DNA from 3 places in the Hymenobacter antarcticus genome. Region 2 is predicted to be linked to each of the others. Evidence: riboswitches for the same ligand, from Rfam matches in the RefSeq annotation. Region 2 holds a riboswitch; each other region holds the start of a gene.
The links. A riboswitch is a leader RNA that binds a small molecule or an ion and turns the genes downstream of it on or off. The one in region 2 is predicted to bind S-adenosylmethionine.
Positions count from the first base shown of each region.

Region 1 (3,270 bases), on a different contig from region 2:
CTGCAAAACCCGCACAACGCCATTGAGGTAATGACCGGGGCGGTGCTGCCACCCGGCACCGATGCGGTTATTCGCTACGAGGATATTCTGCTGGCCGACAACCGCGCCACCATCCAGATTCCTTCGCCCGAAGCGCCCGGCGTCAACATCCACCGCCAGGCCGCCGACCGCCGCCGGGGCGACGCCCTGCTCCGGCCCGGCACCCGCCTGGGCCCCGCCGAGCTGGCCATTGCCGCCACCGTGGGGGCCGCCGAAATGATGGTATCCCGTGCCCCGCGCGTGGCCGTGGTGAGCACCGGCGATGAGCTGGTGGGCATCAACCAGATGCCCCTGGCGCACCAGATTCGGCGGTCCAACGCCTATGCCTTGCAGGCGCTATTTGCCCAGGCCGGGGCCGATGTTTCGCTGTTTCACCTGCCCGACGACCGGGAGGAATTGCGCACCGGCCTCACCAATATCCTCGCCGCCGGCTTCGATGCCGTGGTGCTGAGTGGGGCCGTGAGCAAGGGCCGCGCCGACCACCTACCCGGCCTGCTGCGCGAGCTGGGGGTGGTCGAGATTTTCCACGAAGTGAACCAGCGCCCCGGCAAGCCGATGTGGTTTGGGGCGCGGGCCGGCGGGCCGGTGGTGTTCGGCCTGCCCGGCAACCCGGTGTCCACCTTCCTCACGGCCTGCCGTTACGTGCGCCCCTGGCTCCGGGCGGTGCAGCAGCCCGCTGATGCGGAAGCGGCTGCCGCGGCTGTTGAAGCGCCGATGCCCGCCGTGCTCACCGTCGAAATTAATTTTAAGCCCCCGCTGACCCATTTCGTGCCCGTGGGCCTGACGGTAGACGATGAAGGTCGCCGGCTGGCCACGCCGCTGCGGGTGGGCGGCTCCGGTGATTTGGCCGGGCTGGTGGGGGCCACCGCGTTTCTGGAGCTGCCGCCGGAGGTGGCGGTGTTTCCGGCGGGCAGCGTGTGGCCGGCCTGGGGGCTGTAGCGCGAAGCGGTGCTTCGCGTCGCCGCGCAGGTCGCAACGGTTCGGCGGTTTTAACGGCGCGGGGACGCGAAGCACCGCTTCGCGCTACAATTTTTTCGCGTCGTATCTTCGTGCTACGCTGCTATCCAGAAAGACCGAGGGACCGGGCCCGATGACGTCTTGGCAACCTACCACGAGTAGGTGCCAACTCCCGTTTCACCGCGTTTTTTTTGGTGGAAGAAGATGACAGCCGGAACCGTGCGCCTGCGCATGGGTTTCTTTCTGGATACGCGTCCGTACGCTGTTATTCGACCCAGAAAGAAATGTCCGTCTCCGCCCCTACCCTTCCGAAAGCCGTTCCCCAGCGCGAAGCGTTAGCCTCGCGCCACAGCCTCCCCGAAATCCTGCGCCAGCGCCTGCTGATTCTCGACGGCGCGATGGGCACCATGATTCAGCGGTACCCGCTGACGGAGGAGGATTTTCGCGGCACCCGCTTCGCCGACCACCCCAAGCCCCTGCGCGGCAACAACGACCTGCTCTCGCTGACCCGGCCGGATATCATCAAGGGCATCCACGCCGAATACTTCGCCGCCGGGGCCGACATGGTGGAAACCAACACCTTTAGCGGCACCACCATCGCCCAGGCCGACTACGGCCTGGAACACGTCGTGTACGAATTGAACTACGAGTCGGCCCGCCTGGCCCGCGAGGCGGCCGACGAATACGCCACGCCCGAGCAGCCGCGCTTCGTGGCCGGCGCGGTGGGCCCCACCAACCGCACCGCCTCGCTCTCGCCCGATGTGAATCGTCCCGGTTTCCGCGCCGTGACCTTTGATGAGCTGGCCACCGCCTACCTGGAGCAGGTGCGCGGCCTCGTGGATGGCGGCGTAGACACACTGCTCATCGAAACCATCTTCGACACGCTGAACGCCAAGGCTGCGCTATATGCCGTGCAGAAATTCTTCGACGAAGGCGGCCGGGTGGTGCCGCTCATGATTTCGGGCACCATCACCGATGCCTCGGGCCGTACCCTCTCGGGCCAGACGGTGGAGGCGTTCTGGAACTCCATCCGCCACCTGCCGCTGCTGAGCGTGGGCCTGAACTGCGCCCTCGGGGCCGACCAGCTCCGCCAGTACGTGCAGGAGCTGAGCCGCATTTCCGACGTGCATATTTCGGCCTACCCCAACGCCGGCCTGCCCAACGCCTTCGGCGGCTACGATGAATCGGCGGAAGAATTTGCCGCGCTGGTGGAGGATTATCTGAAGGAAGGCATCGTGACGGTAGTGGGCGGGTGTTGTGGGACGACCCCACAGCACATCGCGGAATTGAGCCGTTTGGCGAAGAAGTATAAGCCAAGGGAGTTGAAACAGTTAAAAGTTAAAAGTGAAGAGTTAAAATCCGGAGAAAAACCAGTTGTAGGTTTTAACTCTTCACTTTTAACTTCTAACTCAATCGCCACGCGGCTGTCCGGTCTCGAACCCTTCAACATCGCCGCCGACAGCCTCTTCGTGAACGTGGGCGAGCGCTGCAACGTGACCGGCTCGCGCGCTTTTGCCCGCCTCATCCGCACGGGGGCGTATGAGGAAGCCCTGGCCGTGGCCCGCCTGCAGGTGGAAGAAGGCGCGCAGGTCATCGACATCAACATGGACGAGGGCATGCTCGACTCGGAGCAGGTGATGACGACCTTCCTGCACCTCATTGCCTCGGAGCCCGATATCGCGCGGGTGCCCGTGATGATTGACTCCTCGAAGTGGAGCGTGCTCGAAGCCGGTCTGAAGTGCGTGCAGGGCAAGAGCATTGTCAACTCGATTTCGCTGAAAGAGGGCGAGGACGTGTTCCGGGCCCACGCCCGCACGGTGCGCCAGTACGGCGCGGCCGTGGTGGTGATGGCCTTCGACGAAAACGGCCAGGCCGACTCGCTGGAACGCCGCCAGGAAATCTGCCAGCGCAGCTACGATATTCTGGTGCACGAGGTGGGCTTCGACCCTTCCGACATCATTTTTGACCCCAACATCCTGACCGTGGGCACGGGCATGGACGAGCACCGCAACTACGCTATCGACTTCATTGAGGCCGTGCGCTGGATTAAGGGCCACCTGCCCGGTGCGCTCACCAGCGGCGGTATTTCGAACATCAGCTTCTCCTTCCGGGGCAACGACGTGGTGCGCGAGGCCATGCACACGGCCTTCCTCTACCACGCCATCCGCGCCGGGCTCGACATGGGCATCGTGAACCCCGGCCAGCTCGGTGTGTACGACGAAATCGCGCCGGACCTGCTCGAATTGGCAGAGGACGTGCTCCTGAACCGCCGCG
Region 1 covers NZ_BAABDI010000017.1:49,127-52,396, forward strand. Annotated here, with positions in the region: gene ABD819_RS12925 (molybdopterin molybdotransferase MoeA) at 1-978, shown strand, start outside; SAM riboswitch class I at 1,097-1,207, shown strand; gene metH (methionine synthase) at 1,281-3,270, shown strand, end outside.
Region 1: it holds a riboswitch for S-adenosylmethionine, as region 2 does, so the genes downstream of both, metH (methionine synthase) here and ABD819_RS00125 (O-acetylhomoserine aminocarboxypropyltransferase/cysteine synthase family protein) in region 2, are expected to answer to the same signal.

Region 2 (3,270 bases):
TTCTCGCGGAGGTCCGCAGCGGTTTCCGCGAGAAATTTATCTACACCTCCAGCGGTTGGGTGTGCTGCAACTCGGGCTCGCCTACTTCCTCGCCCTCCGTGGGCAGGCTGGCCGTGTTGCCGATGGCATCAAACGCTGCCTGCAAATCAGCCGTGATATCCTCAAAGTGCTCGATGCCGACCGATAGCCGCAGCGACGTGGGCGTGACGCCCGCCGCCAGCTGCTCCTGCTCACTCATCTGCTGGTGCGTGGTGGCCGAGGGCTGGATGATGAGCGTCTTGGCATCGCCCACGTTGGCCAGGTGGCTGATGAGCTTCAGGCTGTCAATGAATTGCGTGGCCGTTTCCTTCGTGCCCTTCACCCGGAAGCTGAGCACGCCGCCGAAGCCGCGCTTGAGGTAGCGCTGGGCAATGGCGTGGTAGGGGCTGCTGGCCAGGCCGGGGTAGTTCACGCTTTCTACCTGCGGGTGCTGCTCCAGCCAGGTCGCCACTTTCAGGGCATTTTCCACGGTGCGCTCCACGCGCAGGCTCAGGGTTTCGAGGCCGATGAGCAGCTGCCAGGAGTTGAACGGGCTGATGGCCGGCCCAAAGTCGCGCAGCCCCTCTACCCGCGCCCGAATGATGAAGGCGATGTTGCCAAACGGCCCGTTCTTGCCGAATACATCACTGAACACCAGGCCGTGGTAGCCCTCGCTGGGCTCGGAGAACTGCGGAAATTTGCCGTTGCCGAAGTCGTAGGTGCCGCCGTCCACAATCACGCCGCCCACGCTGGTGCCGTGCCCGCCAATCCACTTCGTGGCCGACTCGACCACGATGTGCGCGCCGTGCTCCAGGGGCCGGAACAGGTAGCCGCCCGCGCCAAACGTGTTGTCCACAATCAGCGGCAAATCGTGCTTGTTGGCAATGGCCGCGATGGCCTCAAAATCGGGAATGCTGAAGCTGGGGTTGCCGATGGTTTCGAGGTAAATGGCTTTGGTTTTCTCGTCAATCAGCGGCTCAAAGCTGGCCGGATTATCGCCATCCGCGAAGCGCGCCTCGATGCCCAGGCGCTTGAAGGCCACCTTGAACTGATTGTAGGTGCCGCCATAGAGGTAGGCCGTGCTCACGAAATTGTCGCCGGCCTGCAGAATGTTGTTCAGGGCAATGAACTGAGCCGCCTGCCCCGAACTCGTGGCCAGTGCCGCCACGCCGCCTTCCAGCGCCGCCACGCGCTGTTCAAACACGTCGGTGGTGGGGTTCATCAGGCGGGTGTAGATGTTGCCGAATTCCTTCAGCGCAAACAGGTTGGCACCGTGTTCGGCGCTCTTGAAGACGTAGCTGGTGGTTTGGAACAGCGGCACGGCGCGGGCCCCGGTGGTGGGGTCGGGCTGCTGGCCGGCGTGGAGCTGAAGGGTTTCGAAATGTTGGGCTGGAGTGGACATGATGCGGGGTTATTTAACGTTTGTGAAAAATCAGAAATACAAATTAAAAGGCGCTGATTAGCTGAATAAGGCCGATTCTAAGCGCGGCAACTCCCCGAAACGCCCGTGCTGAACGGCTGGCCCGAGCCCACCGCCAAGCCCGAAAAAGAGCATGCGGCAGACCCACGGGGCCACCAAAAAAATCCAGAAGAAAGGGGAGGGGTTCTAAGCCGGAATCAGCTTAGCAACAACACGGGCAGCAACAACACATTCGCATTCGCATTCGCGCCGGGCGCAATGCCACGCTGCGGCCGTCTGGGGCCGAAACAAAAAAGCCCGAGACCACGGCGCGCAAAGCAGCCGGAGTAGTCGGGGCAAAAGGAGCAGAATGAGGGGAAGTTTCCATGGCACTCGAATCATCTGTCCCATCGTGGCCGAAGCTGCGAGTGGGTAGGAATTGGCACCTTTCGTTTTGCGAAGGTTGCCAGCGGGTCAGGGAGCCTAGTCTCTCGCCGCTTCTGTATAAAACTTGAAAACTGCTCACCGTTAGCGAGGAGTACCGGGTTGGTGGCCCAAATGTACGGCAGAAATTTTTCCGTGGGCAAATGTTGCCCGCAAAAAAAGAAGACCGTCATGCTTCGCTACGCGCTGCATGACGGTTTTTTAAAAGCCAAACCCGAACCCATCAGACGCAAAAAAGCCACCCTGAAACAGAGTGGCTTTTCTCACCTTTTTTCTGCAAAAAAGTACCTAGAGACTAGGTAGGGTCAACACCTGGCCCACTTCAATGTGGTCAGGGTTGTTGCCGATGAGGGCCTTATTGGCCTCGTATATCTGATGCCACTTGGCGGCGTCGCCGTAGTGGTGTTTGGCTATTTTTGAGAGGGAATCCCCGCTGACTACGGTATACGAGTCACCGGCAGTTTCCGGTTTGGCATTGCCGAAAAAATCGGTACCGCCGGCCGCAGGCTTGGCCGCGGGCTCTACGGGCTTTTGCTCGCCTTTGTCGCTAAGAAAATCTAAGAGTCCCATGGGTTGGCTGCTGATTAAATGAGGGATGAATGCGGCCGGAAACGCCTTTGGCAGTCCGACCGGGTGCTATACGGACAAGTACAGGCCGGGTTTCGTTCTAAACTCTTTCGCGTGTGGGCCGTAAGCCGACGAGTTCGCACTCCGCGCGCCGTCGTTCCATTTTCCTCATCATTACTCCTTGTGCTTATGAAACTCCAGTCCCTTTTCTCGTTCCGTTACTTGGCCAGCCTCTTGGTGCTTGTGTCGCTTTTTGCCGCTTCGTGCAGCAACGACAAAGGCAAAGTGGAGGGCGTGAACATTCTGTACGGCACCGATAGCAAGGTGTGGAAAACGCATAAAGAAACCGACACCACCGGCGACAAAGTGAAGCAGACCGACGCCCAGAAGGACGAGGAGCTGCGCATTTTTGCAAACGGCACCTACAACATGACCGGGGCCAACGGGGCAGTAGCGGGCAAATACACTTTCGACCAGGCCGGCAAAACCATTACCATGACCCCCGACGGTGGCACCACCAGCAACACCTTCGCCGTGGAGACCCTCACCGACGACAAGCTCACGCTCAAGTCGGCCGACGGCGCGGCCCTGATGCTCGAAGCCGAGTAAGCATCCGCGCTCAGGCAGTAGTAAAGCCCCTAACCCTTGTGGTTAGGGGCTTTTTTTGTGGTTGCGAGAGCCGGTTCGTTGAGCGGGCTTGCGGCCGGCCGCTTGGCAAACACCCGCGCCACCCAGCGGGGCAGAAATACGCTGCCCAGCACCAGATACAGGTAGTACGTAACCACCCGGTACAGCAGCACCATGAAGCTGGTGAGCGTGGCCGTGCCGATGAACTTGCCGAA
Region 2 covers NZ_BAABDI010000001.1:34,408-37,677, reverse strand. Annotated here, with positions in the region: gene ABD819_RS00125 (O-acetylhomoserine aminocarboxypropyltransferase/cysteine synthase family protein) at 41-1,420, opposite strand; SAM riboswitch class I at 1,813-1,928, opposite strand; gene ABD819_RS00120 (LysM peptidoglycan-binding domain-containing protein) at 2,150-2,431, opposite strand; gene ABD819_RS00115 (hypothetical protein) at 2,618-3,037, shown strand; gene ABD819_RS00110 (lysylphosphatidylglycerol synthase transmembrane domain-containing protein) at 3,067-3,270, opposite strand, start outside.

Region 3 (3,270 bases), on a different contig from region 2:
TTAAATGTGACGGCAGCCCTGCGCCTCGACCACGACCAGGCATACGGCACCGAAGTGGTGCCCCAGCTCACCGCCAGCCAGCAAATGGGCGAGAAGCTGACGGTGCGCGCCGCCGTGGGCCGGGCCATTCGGGCGGCCAACTTCACCGAGCAGTACAACTCGGCCATCCGGCCCGGCACCGTACCCAACGGCTTCAACGTGGGCAACCCCGGCCTGAACGCCGAGCGCACCATCAGCTACGAGGGCGGCGTGGACTTCGTGCCCCTGCCCGCCCTCACGCTGCGCGCCACCTACTTCAACCGCTACGGCCGCAACCTTATTGACTACGTAAGCCAGCCCGGCAGCCAGGTAATTGAGGCCACAGGCTTCACAAATTTGAACCCGGCTGCTACTTACCGCTTCGCCCAGAACCTGTTCGCCGTCACCACCCAGGGCCTGGAATTTGAAGCCAGCACCCGCGCCAAGCTCGCCGCCGGTCTGCGTCTGGAAGGCAGCGTGGGCTACACATATACCCACCTCAACGTGGCCGGCGAAGTAGTGTCGCAGTACCTGAGCAACGTGGCCAAGCACCTGGTGAGTGGCAATGTGAGCGTGGTGCAACGGCGCTTCACCGTGGCCGTGGGCGGCGTATACAAGCAGCGGGCGGCTCAGCAAACCACTGTCACGCCCACCAATGGCCAGCTGAATGTTGCACTCACCCCGAGCTACGTGGTTTTCAACGCCCGCCTCGAAGCGGCATTGCTACCCGAGCGGCTGTGGCTCACCGGCCAGGTGCAGAACCTGTTCAACGAGCGGTATTCGGACCTGCTGGGGGCCCAGATGCCTTCGCGCTGGCTGATGGCCGGCGTGCGGCTGGCCCTGCGCCGGTAGGTAAGCAAGGCCTTTTTTAAGGCAGAAACAAACAACAAGTAGAACGTCGTGCTGAGCGGAGCCGAAGCATCTCTACTGCGAGAGTAATTGGTTACTTGCGCGGTAGAGATGCTTCGGCTCCGCTCAGCATGACGTTCTTTTTTTATAGCGGTAAGTACAGGCCTGCCGCCAACCTTTTGCCAGGGTTCGGGTTTCCTGCCTATATTTGTACTATCAATTCTTTCTCCTAAAGGATTGTTTTTATACAGAGGCGCTGAGAGACAGGCTCACAGACGCGCCGGCAACCATCCGCAACCGCGGGCACGGTGCCAATTCCTGACCATATAAAAACAAGTTGCCGTGGAAGCCTCCAACAACCTCCCCCTCCGAACCACCGCCTTTCGTGCCCCCGTCGCTACCCTGCGAATGGCTGGTATGGGCTGTTGTTGCTGTTGTTGTCTGGCCTAATCCGTCCCGAGTGGTTTTTCGCGGGTAGGTAAGTCCGTTGCGGAAGCCCGTTGGCTTTCGATAGCGGCGTGTTTGTGGCCGCCCGCGGCGTCTGCGTCCTCATTTTCCGGGTTGTTTGCCGATTGCTCTGTGGTGGAGTTGGTTTCGCGTCGTGCTTTTTAGCCTACGCCCGGCCTCGCTGCCTGCTCTCAGTTGATGCGGCTACGCGCTCTGGTCCTTTGAAAATGACCTGCCGACAACCCGCTCGGGCCCCTCTTTTAATTCTTGCTGGATTATGCCGCCGTGCGCTTTTAAGCGCCATACGGCTCGGAATTACAGCTTTTCTCCCGATTTCACTTCATCTCATTACTGTTACTTATGTCATCCTTGCAAAAGCCTATTGGCATCTACTTCGAGCACCCCGAATGGTTCAAGCCGCTCTTCGCCGAGCTGGACCGCCGCGAGCTGCCCTACGAGAAAATCGACGCCGCGCATCACCTCTTCAATCCATCGGAAAAGGAGAGCCGCTACAGCCTCGTGGTGAACCGCATGAGCTCCTCAGCCTACCTGCGCGGGCACGGGCAGGGCATTTTCCACACGGCCGGTTTTGCCACGCATTTGGAGCGCATCGGCACGCGCATTATCAACGGCTCGGCGGCCACGGCCATCGAGACCAACAAGGCGCGGCAGCTTTCGCTGTTTGAGTCGCTGGGACTGAAATACCCGGCTTCGCGGGTTATCAACCACGCCTCGCGGGCGGTGGATGCGGCCCAAGAGCTGCGTTTTCCGATTGTGGTGAAGGTGAATATTGGCGGCAGTGGTGCGGGCATCATCCGCTTCGATACTATCGAAGGATTGCAGGCGGCTGTGGACAATAACCAGATTGACCTGGGCATCGACCAGACGGCGCTGGTGCAGGAATACGTGACGCCCCGCGGCGGCAACATCCACCGCGTGGAAATGCTGGACGGCAAGTTTCTCTACGCCATGAAAGTGTTTACCACCGGCGAGAGCTTCAACCTGTGCCCGGCCGAAATCTGCCAGATTCCGGAGGAGCAGTCGGCCGAATTCTGTCTGACCGAAGCGCCGAAAAAGGGGATTCAGGTGGAAGCCTTCACGCCGCCGGCCGAGGTCATCGCCGCCGTGGAGCGCATCGTGGCCGCCGCTAAAATCGACGTGGGCGGCATCGAGTACCTGATTAACGACCGCACCGGCGACGTGCTGTTTTACGACATCAACGCGCTGTCCAACTTCGTGGCTGATGCCGTGAACGTGGTGGGTTTCGACCCCTATGCCCGCTTCGTGGACTACCTCGAAACGCAGCTGCCGGCAGTGGCGGTGGGGGCTGGGAAAGGTGAATTGGCCACGGTTTAACTCAATATCATCAAAAAAGAACGTCATGCTGAGCTTGCCGAAGCATCTCTACCGCTTCGTTGCAATCAACATGAATTACTACTGCGGTAGAGATGCTTCGGCAAGCTCAGCATGACGTTCGCTCACCATTCAAAAATATGAAATTCGGATATTGGATGCCCGTATTTGGAGGCTGGCTGCGCAACGTGGAAGACGAGCACATGCCCACCGACTGGAGCTACGTGAAGCAGCTGGCGCAGCGCAGCGAGGCGCTGGGCTACGACCTCACGCTCATCGCCGAGCTGTACTTGAACGACATCAAGGGCACGGAGGCGGCTTCGCTGGAAGCCTGGAGCACGGCCGCCGCGCTGGCCGCCGTCACCGAGCAGCTGGAAATAATGGTGGCCGTGCGCCCCACGTTTCACCAGCCGGCGCTGCTGGCCAAGCAGGCCGCCAACATTGATTTGATTGCGCCCGGCCGGCTCTCGCTGAACGTGGTGTCGAGCTGGTGGCGCGACGAGGCCACCAAATACGGCCTGCACTTCGAGCAGCACGACGACCGGTATGCCCGCACCCGCGAGTGGCTGGACGTGGTGACCAACGTGTGGAAGCAGGACCATT
Region 3 covers NZ_BAABDI010000004.1:229,303-232,572, forward strand. Annotated here, with positions in the region: gene ABD819_RS05335 (TonB-dependent receptor plug domain-containing protein) at 1-870, shown strand, start outside; SAM riboswitch class I at 1,108-1,200, shown strand; gene ABD819_RS05340 (ATP-grasp domain-containing protein) at 1,675-2,670, shown strand; gene ABD819_RS05345 (LLM class flavin-dependent oxidoreductase) at 2,808-3,270, shown strand, end outside.
Region 3: it holds a riboswitch for S-adenosylmethionine, as region 2 does, so the genes downstream of both, ABD819_RS05340 (ATP-grasp domain-containing protein) here and ABD819_RS00125 (O-acetylhomoserine aminocarboxypropyltransferase/cysteine synthase family protein) in region 2, are expected to answer to the same signal.